2 regions of the Thermosyntropha tengcongensis genome follow, and region 2 is predicted to be linked to the other one. Evidence: riboswitches for the same ligand, from Rfam matches in the RefSeq annotation. Region 2 holds a riboswitch; the other holds the start of a gene.

Region 1 (10,158 bases), 970 kb from region 2:
GTACCGGTGCCAGTACAAGATTTTCCAAAACTGACTTATGGGGGAACAGATTAAAATTTTGAAATACCATGCCCATCTTTCTTCTTATTGAAGAAATTCTTTTTTCATCACTGTAAACAGCCCTGCCGTCTGGACCATTCTGAACCATTATTTCCCCTTCCACTTCAATCATCCCTCTGTCAATAGTTTCCAGACGGTTTAAACAGCGCAAAAAAGTGCTTTTTCCCGAGCCTGAAGGACCTATTATAGCAACTACTTCCCCTTTTTCGAGCGTCAGGGAAACCCCTTTTAAAACCTTTAAATGCCCAAAATTTTTATATATATCTAATGCTCTTATCATATACATAACCTGTTCGCTCCTAACGATAATAATCAAATTTATGTTCTACCCATTTAAAGAACTGCTGCACTATGGCAGTCATAAAAAGATAAAACACAGCGGCAATTATAAAGGGAACAAAGGTTTCATCCCTCATCACTGCTGTTTTGGCAACCCTCAAAAGCTCACTTATAGCCAAAACATAGATAAGGGCTGAATCTTTTACCAGATTTATCACTTCATTGCCGATAGGGGGGATAACCCTCTTAAAGACCTGGGGAAGTATAATATTGGTCATAGTTTGAAAACGATTTAGCCCCAGAACATCTGCTGCCTCATACTGCCCTCTATCAATCGATTGAATACCTGCCCGGATAATCTCTGCAATATAAGCAGCATAATTTAGCACAAACGCTAATACAGCGGCGGTAAAACGTTCCAATCGTATTCCTATGGTCATCAAGCCAAAATAGATAAACAAAAGCTGTAAAAGAAGAGGGGTTCCTCGAAAAAGCCAAACATAAAATTCCATAAACCAGGCCAGGGGCTTAAATCGGGAAAGACGAGCTATCCCCATAACCGTCCCCAAAGGGAGGCTCATAATAAGAGTCAAAAAAAACAATGTTAATGTAACTTTCCAGCCTTCCAGCATATAAGGCAAAAGCTTCAGCACATATTCCATACTTATCTCCCTGCTATCTATATAAGATTAATTACATAATTACAGGCTAACAGCATAAAACACCGTTAGCCTGCTTTATTATAACAAATTTTCAGTAAAACACTAGTATTTAATTATATCTTCACCAAACCATTTCTTGGATATTTCAGCTGCCGTTCCATCTTTCTTCATTTCATCCAGCACTTTTTCCAGCTGAGCTAAAAAGGCCTTATCCCCTTTTCTTAAACCTATTCCAAACTGTTCTACACCAAAATTGTCTTCTAATACCTTATAATCCTGAGCATGTTTGGAGATATAATATCTGCCCACCACTTCATCGACTACTACGGCATCTACTCCGCCGCCTTTAAGATCCCGTAAAGCCAGGTCATTGCTCTCAAACTCCAAAATATTATCTTCAATCTTTTCATAAATGGGGTCTGCCTCTACAGCATCTACAGCACTGCTGCCTGCTTGAATTCCTATCTTCTTCCCTACAAGATCTTCCTTGGTTTTAATATCAGAATCTGCTCTTACCACTATAATCTGGTGATCTTCAATGTAAGGCCTGGTAAATAGCATCTCTTTCTTTCTTCCTTCCGTTATGGTAAGGCCATTCCATATTACATCAATATTACCGCCATTAAGCTCTTCAATTTTGGTTTCCCATACTATCGGCTGAAATTTTACATCTACACCCAGCCGTTTGGCTGCTTCCCTGGCCAGGTCAATATCAAAACCTACAATCTGGTTGTTTTCATTCCGGAATCCCATCGGCGGGAAAGCATCGTCAAGCCCCACTACAAAATATCCTTTTTCTTTAATTTCTTCCCAGGATGAATCTTCAGCGGGAGCTTTAGAACCTGAATTTTTGGTTCCACACCCAGCAAGCATAATACCCAAAACAATAGATAAAACCAGAATAAGTGCAATTTTTCTCCTCACAGCAAATCCCCCTTATGTAAAATTTCACGTTATTATTTTAATTTAGTCTGTTAAAGAAGTAAATAGGTAATGTTAAAAAAATTAAATTACTAAAGTAATTTTTTGCCATAAAGAGGATTTGCCTGGTAAACACCATTTTCATTAATCATTCCTAAAATTAAGGCAGTATTCCAGCTCTTCCAAACTGCCAGCCAGGAAAACCATTTCATTGCGGTCACAATTGGCAGCGGCTGCTTCATAAGAATTGTACTCATGAGGCAGAACATACCCGGAAATATTTACTAAAAAGAACTTAGCCGACATAAAATCACCAAAATTTCAAGTAATACTGAGCTTATTTTTTATAATTCTAATCTTAAATATACCTATCAATTTATATCATTTATATATTTTAAGCCAAACATATTCTGTATCCTTTGGATAAATCGTAAACAGATGTCTTCCTTCTCCATGAAAATCAAAATCACACTGGCTGACATCCAGATCAGCCAGGCCAAAAATTTCAAGCTTATCATTTTCCAAACCAATATTTATATTAAAATACTCTTTCTCTACTCCCTGGCTATTTTTAACCCGTACGGTAAACTTAGGCTGTTTCTTTAAAATAAACATCAGCTTCTCCATTTCAGGTTCTTGATTTTTCATCAGCCATCATCCCTCCCTTTTATTTTTAATATTAAACAAAAAAATACCTTTTCCTCCTTCTTTCGTCATTTACATATTTATATTAACAACTATATTTTTCTAGTATTTTTTTGGCTTTTTCTCTTATACTCTCCCGCAATTCTTCAGGTGCAATAACCTCTGCATCATCTCCCCACTGCATAAGCCAGCTCTGCATTTCCACCAGCCCGCATACCTCATACTCTACCAGTAAGCTGCCATCTTTATATTCAGTTAAAATACGCTGGGAAGGATGATATTTTATATTTTTCAATCTGAAAGCCACTTCTGAAGAAAACTTTACCTTAACTTTTTGTACAGGGTCATTGCAGAAAATACCCCAGCTAGATTTAATATATTCATGCAGATTAAAGTCCCCCGGATATTCAAAAATCTCCCTTTCATTTAAAGAGACGCTTTTTATCTGATCCACCCGGTAAACCCTTATCTCATTATTCGCTTCTCCAACCCTCCTTGCCAGCAAATACCACACCGACCTCTTGCAAACCATCCCCAGGGGTTCCAGCTTGCGCTTTGCCTCACTTCCATCCCGGTGCAGGTAAACAATCCGCACTCTGATATTTTCGGTAACTGCTTTTATAAGATTGCCTAAAATACCGCTGAACCTTTCAGGTCTAGCTAAGGTATCCCCTACCACATAAATCCTATTTTTTATATTTTCAACATAGTGAGATATCTGTTTATTTTTAACAAATGTCTTTTCCATTTCTTTTCTGGCCGCTGCAATCACCGGTTCCAAAAGGGTATTATCATAGAGCAGCATGGAAGTGTAAACAGCTGCTGCGCTTTCGGGAGGAAGCTTGGGAAGATAAACTTCTTCAAGCGAGTATTTTCGGTTAGTTGTGGAAGGCCTTTTTATAACTATCCCCATCTCTTCCAGCTCATTGATATCGCGGTATATCATCCTCCTTATGCTATCATCAGAAGGTAATCTTTCACTATAATCTTTCATAATTTTTTTATAATTGTCCAGTATCAATCCCATTTCGGCCCCACCATAAGGAATCCTGCTGTGCAGAAGCTGGTACAAATACAAAAGACGTTCGGTTTTTTTAAAAACCCAACGATCATCCAGATTTTTTTCTAAATATTCGACTATATCATCCAGACTAAGCTTTTTTCCGTTTTTTATGATCTTTAACTGCCTTTTATCTTCATATATAGCAGAATCACCTGATAAACCATACAAAATGCGATACAAAGTATTTCTGGTCATTTTTAAATCATGCAATAAATTTTCTTCATCACAATAAGGATTAATAAGCAAATAATCTTTTACAGCTGCCGTCTGGGCACTTATATTTTCCACCTTACTTCTCTTCATATTTAAAATGCCCCCCAAATCCTCAATATAAAACCATTTCATGGTATATTATAGCAAAGTAACCCAGACATAAATATTAAAAACTGCATAAAACAAAAAGGGAGCTAAAAGCTCCCTTATAATTTTCATTTGGTGCGGCAGAAGGGACTTGAACCCCCACCCTGTGACCAGGACTAGAACCTGAATCTAGCGCGTCTGCCAGTTCCGCCACTGCCGCATCCCTTTATTATTTGTCCAAGCGAGATTAATTATAAAGCATAAATATAACTCCTGTCAAGGATAAAACAAAACCTTTTTAAAATTTTTTATTTAACCATCAGGCTTGTCCAGTTTCGGAACAGGTTTTTTTATCATAAAAACTAAAAACAGGGCGATAAAACACAAAGCAATGCCAATAACAAAAACCTCGCAAAATGCCCCTGCCAATGCCTCTTTAACCTGCATTCCCCCTTTTCCGGCCAGTAATGCTGCACTACGTGCCCGGTCTGCCAGAACAGCCGCTACACGTGGTGAAATAACTGCTGATATGCCAAACCCCAGAAAAAGCAGCCCGTAGTTGGTTCCCAAATGGCGGGTGCCAAAAAAGTTGGCGATAAGGGTTGGAAATATCCCAAAAAGCCCACCTAAAGCCATCATGACTATACATGCCCCTGCCACCAGCAGTTTGTAATCGTTGGTTTTTATAAGTACAAACTGAGCTCCTATAAGCACTGCCAAAAGCAGAGAAAGAGCATTTTTCTCACCGATTTTGTCAAGCAGGGAACCAAAAAACGGCCCTCCCAAACCGTTAACTACAGATATGGCAGCTACAATATTTAAGGCCTGAGTTGCTGATAAACCTGCCATTGCCTGCATAATAATCTGCGCATTGCTGGTAAGGACCAGACCCGGAAAAGCTCCCAGTATAAAAACAGACAAAATAACATAAAAAACAGGTTGTCTTAGCATTTCTCCGGGGGTATAACTAAAGTCAAAACCAGTATTGCCTGTTTTGTCTTCATCCCCACATAGTGGTGGATTAGTCAAAAACCTCGCACAAAAAAGCATAATCACCAAAAAGATAAGTCCAGTATACAAAAAAGCGCTCTGCACGGAAGAAATTTTTTGTATTATACTTCCAGCAATATAACTGAAAACTAGCCCACCTACCCCAAAAATGCCGGCAATAAAACCTCCCGCCAGGCCTCTCTTGTCTGGGAACCACTTGAGCACAGTAGGAAGGGGGGTGGCGTAGGAAAGTCCCCGTCCTATACCGGCTAAAAAACCATGAAAAATATATAAACCGGTTAAAGTTTTCATATAAGAAGCAGTTATCATGCTTAAACCTAAAATGACTGCTCCACTCCTCGCTACCATGCGCGGGCCTACCCTATCCTGCCACATGCCAGCAAAAATAGCAGTTATGGTATAAGTAAAAACCATTATCGAGAAAATTAAAGAAATCTGCGCCAAACTCCAATCCGGGTTTTCTACTTTGAGCTGATTGGCAAATACGCTCCAGCTGTAAACTGAACCCAGGCAGAGGCTGGTAAATGCTGCTGCCAAAAATACTTTAATCCTTTGACTGGCAAAACTTCTGCTTTTACTGAGCATAACAATTCCTCCCCTGCTCCCTAGCTATTTATAAACCTCTTTCCCTGCCAGCTGTTCCTCCTTATGAATTCATCATCAATAGCATTCAAAACTTCCCACTTGTTAAGGCTCCAGCGCGGTCCTACCAGAAGATGGCGCGGACTGTCTCCTGTTAAGCGGTGAATCACCACTTCGGGAGGTATATATTCTAAAATATCCACTACTGTATTTACATACTCCTCCCGGCTCAAAAACTTAAGCCTTCCTTCCTCATAAAACCTCATAAGCGGCGTTTCTTTCATAAGATGTAAAAGATGAATCTTCAACCCCTTGATAGGAAGCTTTCCCACTGTTTTTCCGGTTAAAAGCATGTCATCATAATCTTCACCGGGAAGCCCCAGTATTATGTGAGCAACTGTCTCAATCCCCCGCTGTCCCAATTTTTCCAAAGCTTTAAGGAAAGTCTCATAATTATAGCCTAGATTTACCATGCGGGCTGTTCTCTCATGTATAGTCTGCAACCCTAATTCTACCCATAAGTAGGTACGTTCGTTTAATTCCTGCAGGAGATCCAGTACCTCATCAGGGAGGCAATCAGGGCGGGTAGCGATTGCCAGGCCTACAACTCCCGGACTTGACAGCGCAGTTTGATAAAGCCTTCTTAACCTGTCTACAGGGGCATAGGTATTGGTGAAAGCCTGAAAATAAGCTATATAGAGGCCTTCTTTCCACTTCTTGTGCATTATTTTTTTAATCTGCTCTATCTGTTCAGTAATGCTTTTTCCTCTTTCTCCTGCAAAGTCACCGGAACCACGGCTGCTGCAAAAATAACAGCCTTCCCTGGAAATTGTCCCGTCCCGATTGGGACAGGTAAACCCTGCATCAAGAGAAAGTTTAAAAACCTTTTGCCCAAACTTTTGCCGCAAATGGTAATTAAGGCTGTGGTATCTCTTGTTGTCCCAGGTTAAAGGTTTTGTATCCAAACCTATCCCGCCTTTATCATATTTTCAAATTATTTTTACTATTGACCGCCACTGTATACAATGATAATATTATTTACGACAAAATCAAATAATAATAGATAATATATAGAGAAACCTCTTATCGAGAGAGGCTGAGGGACTGGCCCAATGACGCCCGGCAACCGCCAAAAAATGGCAAGGTGCTAATTCCTGCAGATCTTAGGTCTGGCAGATAAGAGATAAGATATAGCATATCTTGCCTCTTTGTACCAATACAAAGAGGCATTAATAGTTTTAAGGAGGAAGCGTAATTTGATCCAAATCAAAAATTTAACCAAAATCTACACTACCCCTCATCAGCAAGTTCTGGCCTTGGATAATGTAAGCCTGACTGTAAACAAAGGGGAAATTTTTGGTATAATTGGACTCAGCGGAGCTGGCAAAAGCACCCTGATACGCTGTATAAATATGCTGGAAAAACCTACTTCCGGTAATATAATTGTTGATGGACAGGACATGACCCTCCTTAACAAAGACGAACTGCGCCTGGCCAGGCAAAAAATAGGCATGATATTCCAGCATTTTAACCTTTTATCATCCCGTACTGTATTTGACAATGTGATGTTTCCTCTGGAAATCGCTAAAGTTCCAATAAACGAGGCCAGAAAACGGGTAAATGAACTCCTGGAACTGGTAGGGCTTCAAGATAAAGCCAGGGTTTATCCTTCTCAGTTGAGTGGAGGGCAAAAACAAAGGGTAGGTATTGCCAGAGCGCTGGCTAATGATCCTAAAATACTTTTGTCAGATGAAGCAACTTCAGCTCTGGATCCGGAAACTACCCGCTCTATTCTTAAACTGCTTAAAGATATAAATAAACAATTGCATATAACCATTTTGCTAATAACCCATGACATGAATGTAATAAAACAAATCTGCGATCGGGTGGCAGTTATTGATAAATCAAGAATCGTGGAAGTAGGAGATGTCTTAACCATATTTTCTAATCCCGGTACTCCTACCTCCCGCAGTTTTCTGAATGCTATCATCAAAAGTGAAGTACCGGAAGATCTTTTACACCTGGCCCAAAATAATGCCAGCGGTTCCAAACTTATAAGAATATCTTTTATCGGTTCATCAGCTGGAGAACCAATAATTTCGACCATGATTAAAAAGTTTGACATTCAAGCCAATATACTCTATGGAAATATCGACCGGGTTAAAGATACTCCCTTTGGCAATTTAATATTAGAAATTATAGGAGAGCCCTTGATAATTAAAGAAGCATTGGATTTTCTCAAAGATAACGGACTGGAAATTGAGGTGTTAAAACATGCTTGATCTTTTGCACTGTTTTGATGTACATGCGTTTATGATCATATTTTCCGGTGATTATGGCATAATAGCTGAAAAAGTTCTCAAGGCAACCTGGGAAACTATTTATATGATACTTATATCTACCGGATTAAGTTATATCCTGGGGCTTCCCCTGGGCATAATCCTGGTTATTACTGAAAAAGGCCATATAGCTGAAAACCTTTTTCTGAACCGGATACTGGCTTTTCTTGTAAATACAGTAAGATCTATACCTTTTATTATATTTTTGATCCTTATTATACCACTGACGCGCATGATAGTAGGAACCTATATAGGAACGACTGCATCTATCGTCCCTTTAACCCTGGCTGCCATACCTTTTGTAGCCAGGATGGTAGAAACTTCCCTTAAAGAAATCGAATGGGGACTTATCGAGGCAGCCCTCTCCATGGGAGCTACTAACTGGCAGATAATTACCAAGGTTTTGATACCGGAAGCTCTTCCTTCCATAACTTTAGGCATAGCCATAACCACGATAAACCTCATAGGCTATTCAGCCATGGCTGGTATAGTAGGAGGAGGAGGACTGGGAACCCTTGCCTATTATTATGGTTATCAGCGTTATGACAACCTTATACTGTGGACAACTGTTATAGTGCTTATCTTCATGGTACAAGGTGTTCAAACGCTTGGTGATAAAACAACCAACAAACTAACTGAAAAGAGGAGGTAGATCTATGAACAAAAAACTTTTAGCACTTGCCCTTTCTCTTATCCTGCTGATAGCTGGAACTGCAGGATGCGGCCAAAAAGAGACAGCTCAAAAGGGTGGGGAAAAAGAAACCAAAAAACTGGTAGTGGGAGCAACCGCCAAACCTCATGCCGAAATTTTGGAAATTATAAAACCTGAGCTGGCTAGAGAAGGAATAGAACTGGAAATTAAAGAATTTACCGATTATGTCCTGTTAAATCCTGCTCTGGTAGACGGTGAGATTGATGCCAACTTCTTTCAGCATCGTCCTTATTTAGACGATTTTAATGCCAAAAACAATGCTGATCTGCGGGAAGTTGTAAAAGTACACAATGAACCCATGGGAGTATATTCAAATAAATTCAAAAAAATCGCTGATATTCCTAAAGGGGCACAAATAGGAATACCCAATGATGCCACTAATGGCGGCAGGGCCCTTATGGTACTGGAAAGAGCCGGTCTTATAAAGCTTAAGGAAGGGGCAGGGGTAACGGCTACTGAAAAAGATATCGTAGAAAATCCGAAAAATATAAAAATAGTAATGATGGATGCCCCCATGCTGCCCAGAGCCCTGGAAGATTTGGATGCCTGTGTGATAAACAGCAACTATGCTTTGGAAGCCAACCTCAATCCAGTAAAAGATTCAATTTTTATGGAACCTAAAGACTCTCCATTTGCTAATATACTGGTAGTAAGGCCAGGAGACGAAAACCGGGAAGATATCCAAAAACTGGCTAAAGCATTGCAGTCTCCTGCTGTTAAAAAATTCCTGGAAGAAAAATATAATGGTTCTTGTGTACCAGCCTTCTAAATGTAAAAAAGAGGGGGAACTCCCCCCCTCTTTAAGCCTGTTTTCAATAAATTTATAAAACAAAAAGGATAACATAAAAAATCCCCATGACTATTGCCCCCAGGGGCACCCCTATTTTAGCCCATTCCGTACTGGTTATCCGCAGTTTGGAAGCTGATATTATATTCGGAATATTGCCAGGAATTAGCATGCCTCCGGAAATAATAAGCCCCATAAGAACAGCTTCAATCTGCATGGTGCTCATTTTGGGACTTATTTCCGCTGCTGTAAGGGTGGCATTGTCCAGAACCGCCGAAACCGTATTTACCCAGTAAAGCAGACGATAGTCAAGCTTTAAAACATAGGCATCTATCAAGGGATAGAACCCTTCCCCCAAAAAGGTTAAGGCCATAACAAAAAGATACACCTTTAATGCCCTTATTACTATCCCCCGCCAGGTATCCTGCTCCATTTCTTCAGCTTCTTCTTCCACAGTTACAGCCAGGTCACAGGAAGGCACATCTTTTTCTTCCTTTACTGCCCAGGCAGCATAGGCTGCTCCCAAAACTCCAAAAACTATAACCGCAGGTATGATGAATTTCCCTAAAAGTTTTACCAGATATAAAAACTCCTGATTAAGCTTGGCAATAGCGATAGTAGCCAAGGGTTCCCCGATGGGAGTCAATGCAGCACCTAACCCTATGGAAAAACAGGCAATTACGCATATCACTATTTTATGCCTCCTTTTAAGAGGCAGCTGGAAGATTATTTCCACCAGAATAATCGAGGCAATAATCGCCGTAATGATACTTGACAGCAAACCTAATATTACTATT
Region 2 (10,158 bases):
CTCCAGCTGACAGTTTGGCGGTATGGTAGAGGGTGGGGTCGGTCTGGGTAAAATATATGAGATTGGGGACATGAACGAGCAGGATGTCTTTTTCGTCACAGGGCTGGGGCTTTACAAATTCATACCTGTTTTTGAGCAGCCTGTATGCGTGATTAAGCCTTCCGGGGTCAGCAGCTGGCTCTATGGCATAGGAAACGAAAAATTCCTCGGAGAAGATTATTTTCATATTTATAAACTCCTTTGCCTAAGGTGTTTAATTTTATTTTAGGCCCTTCATCCATATTTTGGCAAGATATTTGTGGGTAGGAGGAAGCGAATTTTGAAATGAAAAAGGGAAAGGGTTTTAAAGCGGTTTAAACCCTTCCCCCAGCACTTCGTGGATGTTCTGGACGGTTATGAAGGCACCTGGGTCGGTTTTTTTTATGAAATCCCGCAGCTTTACGAATTCCTGCCTTTTCAGGATGGTCATGATAACTTCTTTTTGTTCTCCGGTAAAAGCCCCTTCTGCTTTGTAGACAGTAGCCCCCCTCATAAGTTCCCGGGTTATAAAGTTTTTGACTTCTTCACTGCGGGGAGTGATGATGATAACCTGCTTGCTTATAGTTATCCCTTCTACTACATAATCTATTATAAAGCCGTAGAGGATTACTCCCAGAAGGGCATACAAGCCTTTCTGCAGCCCAAAAACATAGGTGGCAGCCAGGGTTATTATGAAGTCTACCAGGAGAAGGCCTTTTCCTATGTCAAGATGATAGAACTGGTAGATTATGCGGGCAATTATGTCTGTCCCTCCGCTGGAGGCGTTCTGGTTAAACAGGATAGCCAGACCAATGCTGGATATTAATACCCCGAAAAAGAGCTGGATTAAAAGGTCATCAAGCAGAGGGTAAGACAGAGGATAGATTTTTTCTAAAAACCATATGATGACTGGGATCAGGATGCTGCAGTATACGGTTTTAAAGCCATATACCGGGCTGATGGTTACGAAGCCCAGGATGAGCAGGGCTATGCTCAGGAACAGGATTATCCCTCCCAGGGGAAGGGACGGAAGAAACTGGTTTATAACCAGCGAAAGGCCGCTTATGCCGCCTGCTGCGATATGGTTGGGAGCCAGGAAAAAGTAAAAGCCTGAAGCATCCAGCAAAGCCCCCAGGTTGAGCAGAAGAAAATCTTTTATTTTAGTGGCCATAATTATTCCCCTTTTTGTTGATACAGTAATAGTTTGTGAAGAATGCTGTTTTATATTAGTTTTTAACCAGGCTATTTAAAAGTATAATATATGCTTAAAATAGAAGAAAGATTTGCTAAAGGAAAAGAGGGAAATGATGAAGAAAGAAGAGGTTTTCAGGGTTTTGGAACAGCATCTGCTTGAAGATGAGCAGCCTTCGGTTTTTATAGATAAACTGGAAAGGGAAGGGATATTAAGGAAGACGGAGCCTTTTGACATGCTGTCCAAACTTAAGGAAATTGAGCAGGATTTGCGCCATCACCCGGAAGGGAATGTGTGGAACCATACCCTGCTGGTAGTTGACGAGGCAGCCAGGAGAAGGGATTTAAGCAAAAACCCCCGGGCTTTTATGTGGGCAGCCCTTCTGCACGACCTGGGAAAGATTAAGGCTACAGCGGTGCGCAGGGGAAGGATTACTGCCTATGACCATGACAAAATAGGAGGGGAAATGGCAGGGGAGTTTCTTGCCCATTTTGCGCTGGAAGAAGAGCTGGTAAGGAGGATAGTAAGCCTGGTCAGGTGGCATATGCAGGTTTTGTTTGTGGTGAAAGGGCTTCCGTTTGCCGACCTTCCTGGTATGTTAAAAGAGGTGGATGAAGGGGAGGTGGCTCTTCTGGCCCTGTGCGACAGGCTGGGAAGGGGGAGGCTTACCGAGGAGATTAAGGAGAAAGAGGAAAAAGATGTAGAAAAGTTTCTGGCTGCCTGCCGGAAGTTAAAAATGGATGGAAAGCCGCAAGTTGCCAAAGAGAATATAATAAAGTAATATTATTGTTATCGGGAGTATATGGTAATGGGCATTTTGAAATAGACACAGGAGGAGGAATAAAATGGGCAAGGAGGAAGAAAAGATTCTGCCAGCGGAAGAGGAAAATAAGGGCGGCAATTTTATAGAAGATATTATCCGGGAAGATTTGCGGCAGGGGAAGAATGGAGGGCGGGTGCATACCCGCTTCCCCCCGGAGCCTAACGGTTATCTCCATATAGGACATGCCAAGGCTATATGCATCGATTTTGGCATGGCGGAAAAGTTCGGCGGCCTCTGCAACCTGCGCTTTGACGACACTAATCCGACCAAGGAAGATGAGGAATATGTGGAGGCTATAAAAAGGGATGTGAAGTGGCTGGGCTTTGACTGGGAAGACCGGCTTTATTACGCTTCCGACTATTTTGACAAGATGTATGAGTATGCCGTAGAGCTCATAAAGAAAGGCAAAGCCTATGTATGCGACCTCAGCGCGGAGGAGATAAAGGAATACCGGGGCACTTTGACTGAGCCGGGAAAGGAAAGCCCCTACCGCAACCGGAGCGTGGAGGAGAACCTTGAGCTTTTTGAGCGCATGAAAAATGGGGAATTCCCGGATGGTTCCCGGGTATTGAGGGCCAAGATTGATATGGCTTCCGGCAATATAAATATGCGGGACCCTGTTATTTACCGCATCCAGCACGCAGCTCACCACCGCACCGGGGACAAGTGGTGCATATATCCCATGTATGATTATGCCCATCCGATAGAAGACGCGCTGGAAGGGATTACCCATTCCCTGTGCACCCTGGAGTTTGCCGACCATCGGCCGCTTTATGACTGGGTGCTGGACAATATTGACTACCAGAAGGATGTGAAGGTAGAAGGGCGTCCCAGGCAGATTGAGTTTGCCCGCTTAAACCTTACTTATACGGTTATGAGCAAGAGAAAGCTCAAGATTCTGGTAGATGAAGGCTATGTGAAAGGCTGGGATGACCCCCGGATGCCTACCATAGCCGGTTTGCGGAGAAGGGGGTATACCCCGGAAGCGATCCGCGACTTTTGTGAACGGATAGGGGTAGCCAGAAGGGACAGCGTGGTAGATATTGCCCTTCTGGAGCACTGTGTGCGGGAAGACCTTAATAAGCGGGCTCCCCGTGCTATGGTGGTATTAAACCCGCTCAAAGTGGTGATTACCAATTATCCGGAAGGACAGATAGAATGGCTGGAAACGGAAAATAACCCGGAAATGCCGGAAATGGGCACCCGCAGGGTGCCTTTTGGCAGGGATATTTATATAGAAGCGGAAGATTTTATGGAAGATCCCCCGAAGAAGTTTTTCCGCCTGAAGCCGGGAGGGGAAGTAAGGCTTAAGAGCGCGTATATTATAAAATGCGAGGAAGTGGTAAAAGATCCGGCAACCGGCAGGATAGTGGAGCTGCGCTGCACTTATGACCCGGAATCCAGGAGCGGGGGGGCCAACGCTTCCCGCAAGGTTAAGGGCACCCTGCACTGGGTGGAGGCTTCGCATGCAGTTCCCTGTGAGGTAAGGCTTTATGATTACCTGTTTACAGTGCCGGATCCGGATAATGATGAAGACGGCTTAAGCTTTACCGACAAGATAAACCGGGATTCGCTGACGGTTTTGACAGAATGCCTGGCAGAACCTCTCCTTAAAAATGTAAAGGTGGAAGAACGGTTCCAGTTCCTGAGGCACGGCTATTTCTGCGTAGATCCGGATTCTGCGCCGGAGAGGCCGGTTTTTAACCGCATAGTGGGGCTTAAGGATACCTGGGCCAAGGTGAAGGATAAGGAATAGAAGAGAAAGCCGGGAGAAAGGGCAGCTTTTTTAAGGCTTTGCGGGAAGGCGTCCGGGTTTTGCCGGGACGGGAATGTCAATATAATTTTGAGATAGGGAGGCTCAACCTTATATTTTAAGCGGCAAATATAAGATAGCCAGGCCTTTTATCTATGTGGTAAAAGGGGAACCCCAAGGGCTTGCCAGGATATTTATAGATTTTGTAATGAGTCCGGAAGGACAGGGGATTTTGCCCAAAGAAGGGGTTGTGCCTGTTCTGTAAGCGGCTTTAACAGAATACAAACTTCAAAAAGGAGGAAGCAGATGTCGTTTTCCTCCTTAATTTTTTATTGAGTGAGAAGTGCTGGTTCGACAATATTTTCAGAATTTTTATTCTATAATAGCTTTAGTCGGGCGGGCGTACGACCGAGAGGAGGAAGTAGAGGTGCCAGCTTATGAAGAAGAAGGAAAAGAGGTGACCAGTCGGCAGAAGATATTGGAGGTGGCTGCCAGGTTAATTATGGAAAAGGGGGTGCGGGGAACCAGCCTGGCTGATATTGCCCGGGAAGCAGGGATAAGCAAGGGAACGCTTTTTTATCATTTCCCCAGCAAGGATGAGCTGGTTTATGAGGTTACAGTAAGGCATTTTGATGAGCTTATACAGGGATTTTTGAAAGGCATTGACTATATGGATGGGGAGAAGCCGGAAAAGATTGTTTATGAAGGGCTGAACCTGGTCCTGCAGGCCAAAGAGAGGGGAAAGCTCAACCTTTACCTCCTGCAGGAAGCTTTTATGGGCAATGATGAGCTTAAAGCGAAGTTTAAGGAAACTTACAGGGATTATCACAACCTGATGCGGCAGTTTTTGCAAAAGCTTAACGGGAAAGAGGATGAAGAAGACCAGGTTAAGGCGGTTATGCTGGTAGCCCTGCTGGATGGCCTTATTATCCAGTGGCTTATGCACCCTGAAGAGGTCAGGGTAGAAAAGATAGCAGGGATTATTGCCCGGGACTTTTTGCAGTATGCCTGCCTGGATAAAGAACAGTAAAAAAGGAGGGTTTGTCATGGCGGAAGTTATGGAGTACGGCATGTTTATTGACGGAGCTTTTATGCCTGGCGACAGCGGGGACATGATGGAAGTTATAAATCCATCTACCCGGGAAGTGGTGGCCAGGGTTCCCCGGGGAAACAGGAATGATGTGGATAAAGCCCTGGCATCGGCCAGGCAGGCTTTTGAGTCCGGCGTGTGGAGCGATAAAAAACCGGAAGAAAGGGCGGAGATACTTTTTAATGCGGCCCTCATGGTGGTGGCCAATAAGGAAAGGCTTGCTTACCTGGAGTCCTTGACATCCGGCGGGACCATAAGGCGCACAAGTACGGTGGATGTGGCGTCGGTGGCGGCATCCCTGGCTATTTCGGCAGCTCTTATAAGGGAACTCCCTAAAATAGAACATGCCATGTGTCCTCCCTGGATTGCCCCTATGCACAGCTATATAAAGAGGGAACCGATAGGGGTATGTGCAGGCATAACCCCCTGGAATTTTCCCATGATATTGGCTGCTTTTAAATTTGCACCGGCTCTGGCTATGGGAAACAGTATTGTCATGAAACCAGCCAGCATAACCCCGGTTACTACCCTGGAGCTGGCCAAAATCCTGCATGATGCGGGGGTTCCTGCCGGGGTGTTTAATGTAGTTACCGGGCCAGGTTCCAGTATGGGGGACTACCTGGCTGGACATCCGGAAGTGGATAAGATTGCTTTTACCGGTTCAACGGCAGTAGGGAGAAGGATTGCCGAACAGGCAGCCAAAGGTATTAAAAGGGTAACTTTGGAGCTGGGAGGAAAATCTCCGCTTATCGTTCTGGAAGACGCTGACCTGGATGTGGCCTGCAATATGACCCTTTTTGCATTTCTTTTTCATTCCGGGCAGGTATGTGAATCGGGAACCCGGCTGATTGTGCCGAGAAAATTGCATGATGCCCTGGTTGATAAGCTGATTGCCAAGATAAAGAAGCTTACTATCGGCAACCAGCTGGATATGGCAACTGATCTGGGGCCTATAGCTTCCCAGGAGCAGCTTAACACGATTAAGGAGTATGTAAGGATTGGCCTGGAAGAAGGGGCAGAGATAGCTTATGGCGGAAATGTTTTGACAGGCGGCATTTATGATAATGGGTTTTTCTTTCAGCCCACCATATTTGTCAACTGCAACAATTCCATGCGACAGGTGAGGGAGGAGATTTTTGGCCCGGTACAGTGCGTCATACCTTATGATGACCTGGATGAGGCAATCAGTATTGCCAATGACAGCCCCTATGGGCTGGGAGGCGGGGTATGCAGCCGGGATGTAGCCAAAGCCCAGAAGGTAGCCTCACGGATGCGTACCGGCACGGTATGGATTAATACCTGGCATGTTTTGAGGCCGGATGTACCGTTTGGCGGTTACAAGGAAAGCGGATACGGACGGGAGAACTGGTACCATGCCCTTATGGCCTACAGTGAAGTCAAGCATATATGCCAGGATTTGACACCGGATGCGAATGACAAGATTATGTTCAGCCTGATTGGGCTTAACAAGTAGAGGGGAGGGGATTTTTATGGCTACACCTAAATATTTTGTGTGGGATTTCCGCACCATTGTGGAAGTAGGCTCTGGCTGCCGCACCTTTGCCCCCCAGCGGTTTATGGAGATGGGAGCGAAAAGGGTGGCTGTTATTACCGACCAGGGGCTGGTTAAGGCAGGTATAGCTGACCAGATAAAGGAGATTTTTGAGGTACAGGGGGAACCTAAGCTTGTAGGCATATATGACGCGATTGAACAGGATGCGGTTATGCGGGTTATCAACGACTGTGCCCGCTGGTGTCGGGTAAATGCGGTAGATGGCCTTCTGGGACTGGGAGGGGGAAGTGTTTTAGATTCGGTAAAAGGCGTAAAGCTTATGCTGGGTATGGGAGCAACGGATATAAAGGAACTTATGCCCGGCAATGTGGGACCTTATATCAGGCCGCTGGGCAAGCCGCTTAATATTCCTAATGTGTCTATCCCGACGACTGCTGGCACCGGGTCGGAAGTTTCCCCCATTGCTGTTATATACAATGAAGAAGCCAGGGTAAAGGGAGACCTTCTGCACCCTTATATCGCGGCTGATTATGCCCTTTTGGACCCGGACCTTACGGTAAGCCTTCCTCCCCATATGACAGCCTGCACCGGGTTTGACGCTTTAGGCCATGCTGTGGAAGGGCTTACTTCTCCGGGGGCCAATCCCATGATTGACAGCCTTTCTATTCAGGCGATAAGGCTTATTTTAAAGTACCTTCCCCTGGCGGTTAATGAAGGGGCTAACCTGGAGGCCCGCACCTGTATGCTGATTGCCAGCAACCTGGCTATTATGGGGTTTGCCATGTCCGGCATGTTTTATCCGGTGCATAATATAGCCCATGCGGTAGGAGGACAGCTGAGAATTCCCCACGGCCAGGCAGTAGGGGTAGCCCTGCCGGCGGTGATGAAGTACTATCCGCAGCATTTTGCGCGCAAGGCTAAAGATCTCGCTTTTGCTTTTGGGGTAGATGAAAACGGGGATGAACTTTCTATAATTGAAAAGGTGCGGGAAAAAATCCTCAAGCTTATGGAAGACTGCGGTTTTAAACCTTCTTTCGATATAAACGATGTGGAAGTGAATGAACAGTTCCTGGATTTGATGTTCTGGGCAGTAAAACTGGATCCGAGCGGTATAGCCTACCCGCTGCCTGAAGAACAGGTAAAGCCTATTTTAAAGGAATGTTTTGGCTGCCAGCCTTAAGACAAAAGGTAAAACAAGGGGATAAAAAAATCCATCCCCTTGTTTTATTTTTTTGATGACAAAAAGGTTTTTATCGTATATAATCATATCTAATCAAAATTGAAGAGGAGAAGCTTCTTATCAAGAGAGGTGGAGGGACGGGCCCGATGAAACCCGGCAACAGCTGGTTTATCCAGAAATGTGCCAATTCCTGCAGGGATTTTCCCTGAGAGATGAGAAGTGCAGGCTTAGAGGATGGCCACTTCTTGTCGCGGGGAAGTGGTTTTTGTTTTTATTTTAAAAAACAAGGAGGAGAGCATATAAGATGACCAGGGATTGGAAGTTTGAGACCAAGGCGGTACAGGCAGGCTATGAACCCAAACCTGGAGAACCCAGGATTTTGCCTATATATGAAAGCACCACTTTTTATTATGACAGTACCGATTATGTGGCAGGCCTTTTTGACCTTAGGGAAGAAGGCCATATGTACAGCAGGATAAGCAATCCTACCCTGGAGGCGTTTGAGAAAAAGATGGCTGCCCTGGAAGGTGGGGTAGGAGCCCTTTCTACTTCTTCCGGCCAGGCAGCTACTATGGTTTCCCTTATAAATGTATGCCAGGCAGGGGAACATATTGTGGCTGCCAGCACCCTTTACGGGGGGACTTTTACCCTGCTTTCGGTTACTTTTAAGAAAATAGGCATAGAGGTTACTTTTGTAAATCCGGATGCTGACGAGGAAGAGATTAAAGCGGCTTTCCGGCCGAATACCAAGGCTCTTTTTGCTGAAACTATCGGCAATCCCGGACTTAATGTGCTTGATTTTGAAAAGTTCAGCAGGATTGCCAGGGAGAAAGGGGTGCCTTTGATTATAGACAATACCTTTGCTACCCCCTATCTCTGCCGGCCCCTGGAACACGGCGCTAATGTAGTTATCCATTCCACCACCAAGTATATTGACGGTCAGGCGAGGAGCGTAGGAGGGGTAATAGTGGATGGGGGCAATTTCCCCTGGGATAACGGAAAATTTCCGACTTTTACGGAGCCGGACCCGGCCTATCACGGCTTGCGGTATGTGGAAACCTTCGGCAATCTGGCTTATATAACCAAGGCCCGGGTGCAGTTTATGCGGGATATGGGGCTTACTATGAGCCCGTTTACGGCTTTCCTCCTGCACATGAGCCTGGAAACCCTGGCTTTGAGGATGAAGAAACATAGTGAAAATGCCCTGGAGCTGGCACGTTACCTTAGAAACCATGATAAAGTGGCATGGGTAAATTATCCGGGATTGGAAGACAGCCCCAGCTACCAGCTGGCTCAGAAGTATCTGCCTCTGGGCTGTGGCGGCATTTTAACCTTCGGGCTCAAAGGTGGGCTTAAGGAAGGCAAGAAGTTTATGGAAAGCCTTAAGCTGGCAGCTCTGGTAGTACATCTGGGCGATACCAGAACCAGTGTTCTGCATCCGGCCAGCATGACCCATCGGCAGCTTACGGAGGAAGAACAGCGTATAGCCGGGGTAACTCCGGATCTTATCCGGGTATCGGTGGGGATTGAAGATATAGAAGATATTATCGCTGATTTTGAACAAGCTATAAATAAAGCGGTTTAAGCATAAATATGAGGTAAACCTTCGTAAGAGAGGATGTGATAGGAGATGCCGATTATAATTCCGGAAAATCTGCCGGCTGCTGATATACTGGCAAGCGAGAATATATTTGTCATGAATGAATACCGGGCTCTGCACCAGGATATAAGGCCTTTAAGGATTGCCATCCTCAACCTTATGCCGATCAAGACGGTTACAGAAACCCAGCTTTTGAGGATGCTTTCCAATTTTCCGATTCAGATTGAGATTGACCTTTTGACAACCGAGACCTATCAGTCCAAACATACGCCGGCGGAACACCTGAAGACTTTTTACAAGACTTTCAGCGACATAAAACATCTCAAATATGATGGGATGATAATAACCGGAGCCCCGGTGGAAAAAATGCGCTTTGGGGATGTGGCCTACTGGAAAGAGCTTAAGGAGATTATGGACTATACGGTGGAGAATGTTACATCTACTTTTCATATATGCTGGGCAGCCCAGGCAGCTCTTTACCATCACTACGGGATACACAATTATCTGCTGCCGGAGAAGATGTTTGGAGTTTTTAAACACCGCATAAACAATCCCCGCTGTGAATTGATGCGGGGGCTGGATGATGAAGTTTTTATCCCTCATTCCCGGCATACGGAAGTGCACCGGGAAGAGATAGAAAAGGTGCCGGAGCTGGAAATACTTCTGGAATCTGATGAGGCCGGGGTAGCCCTGGTGATAAGCAAAGACGGGCGTCAGGTTTTTGCTATGGGACATTCGGAATATGACGCCTATACCCTGAAAGAAGAGTATGAGAGAGATATAAGAAAAGGGGAACCGATAAATATTCCGCGCCATTATTTTATAGATGACGATCCGAATAAAGATGTGATTGTACGCTGGCGCAGCCATGGAAGCCTTATTTTTACCAACTGGCTCAACTATTATGTATATCAGCTCACTCCCTATGATCTGTATGCAGATAGCAATAAATAAGCCCGGGAAGAAAGCTCTTCCCGGGCTTTTAAGTT

The links. Region 2 has a riboswitch for S-adenosylmethionine ahead of ACZ42E_RS10480 (O-acetylhomoserine aminocarboxypropyltransferase/cysteine synthase family protein). Riboswitches for the same ligand answer to the same signal wherever they lie in the genome.
Region 1: another riboswitch for S-adenosylmethionine. It lies ahead of ACZ42E_RS05660 (methionine ABC transporter ATP-binding protein); the one in region 2 lies ahead of ACZ42E_RS10480 (O-acetylhomoserine aminocarboxypropyltransferase/cysteine synthase family protein).

The regions. Positions count from the first base shown of each region.
Region 1 is NZ_AP042437.1:1,179,531-1,189,688, forward strand. It holds gene ACZ42E_RS05615 (amino acid ABC transporter ATP-binding protein) at 1-346, opposite strand, end outside; gene ACZ42E_RS05620 (amino acid ABC transporter permease) at 360-1,001, opposite strand; gene ACZ42E_RS05625 (amino acid ABC transporter substrate-binding protein) at 1,104-1,925, opposite strand; gene ACZ42E_RS05630 (hypothetical protein) at 2,067-2,228, opposite strand; gene ACZ42E_RS05635 (hypothetical protein) at 2,304-2,570, opposite strand; gene ACZ42E_RS05640 (helix-turn-helix transcriptional regulator) at 2,653-3,933, opposite strand; tRNA gene ACZ42E_RS05645 (tRNA-Leu) at 4,064-4,150, opposite strand; gene ACZ42E_RS05650 (L-lactate MFS transporter) at 4,243-5,526, opposite strand; gene mnmL (tRNA modification radical SAM protein MnmL/YtqA) at 5,547-6,488, opposite strand; SAM riboswitch class I at 6,604-6,706, shown strand; gene ACZ42E_RS05660 (methionine ABC transporter ATP-binding protein) at 6,780-7,805, shown strand; gene ACZ42E_RS05665 (methionine ABC transporter permease) at 7,837-8,514, shown strand; gene ACZ42E_RS05670 (MetQ/NlpA family ABC transporter substrate-binding protein) at 8,519-9,343, shown strand; gene ACZ42E_RS05675 (DUF1646 family protein) at 9,396-10,158, opposite strand, start outside.
Region 2 is NZ_AP042437.1:2,153,804-2,163,961, reverse strand. It holds gene ACZ42E_RS10515 (histone deacetylase family protein) at 1-226, opposite strand, end outside; gene ACZ42E_RS10510 (YitT family protein) at 344-1,189, opposite strand; gene ACZ42E_RS10505 (HDIG domain-containing metalloprotein) at 1,323-1,991, shown strand; gene ACZ42E_RS10500 (glutamine--tRNA ligase/YqeY domain fusion protein) at 2,056-3,789, shown strand; gene ACZ42E_RS10495 (TetR/AcrR family transcriptional regulator) at 4,214-4,816, shown strand; gene ACZ42E_RS10490 (aldehyde dehydrogenase family protein) at 4,791-6,350, shown strand; gene ACZ42E_RS10485 (iron-containing alcohol dehydrogenase) at 6,367-7,569, shown strand; SAM riboswitch class I at 7,684-7,788, shown strand; gene ACZ42E_RS10480 (O-acetylhomoserine aminocarboxypropyltransferase/cysteine synthase family protein) at 7,874-9,154, shown strand; gene metA (homoserine O-acetyltransferase MetA) at 9,200-10,123, shown strand.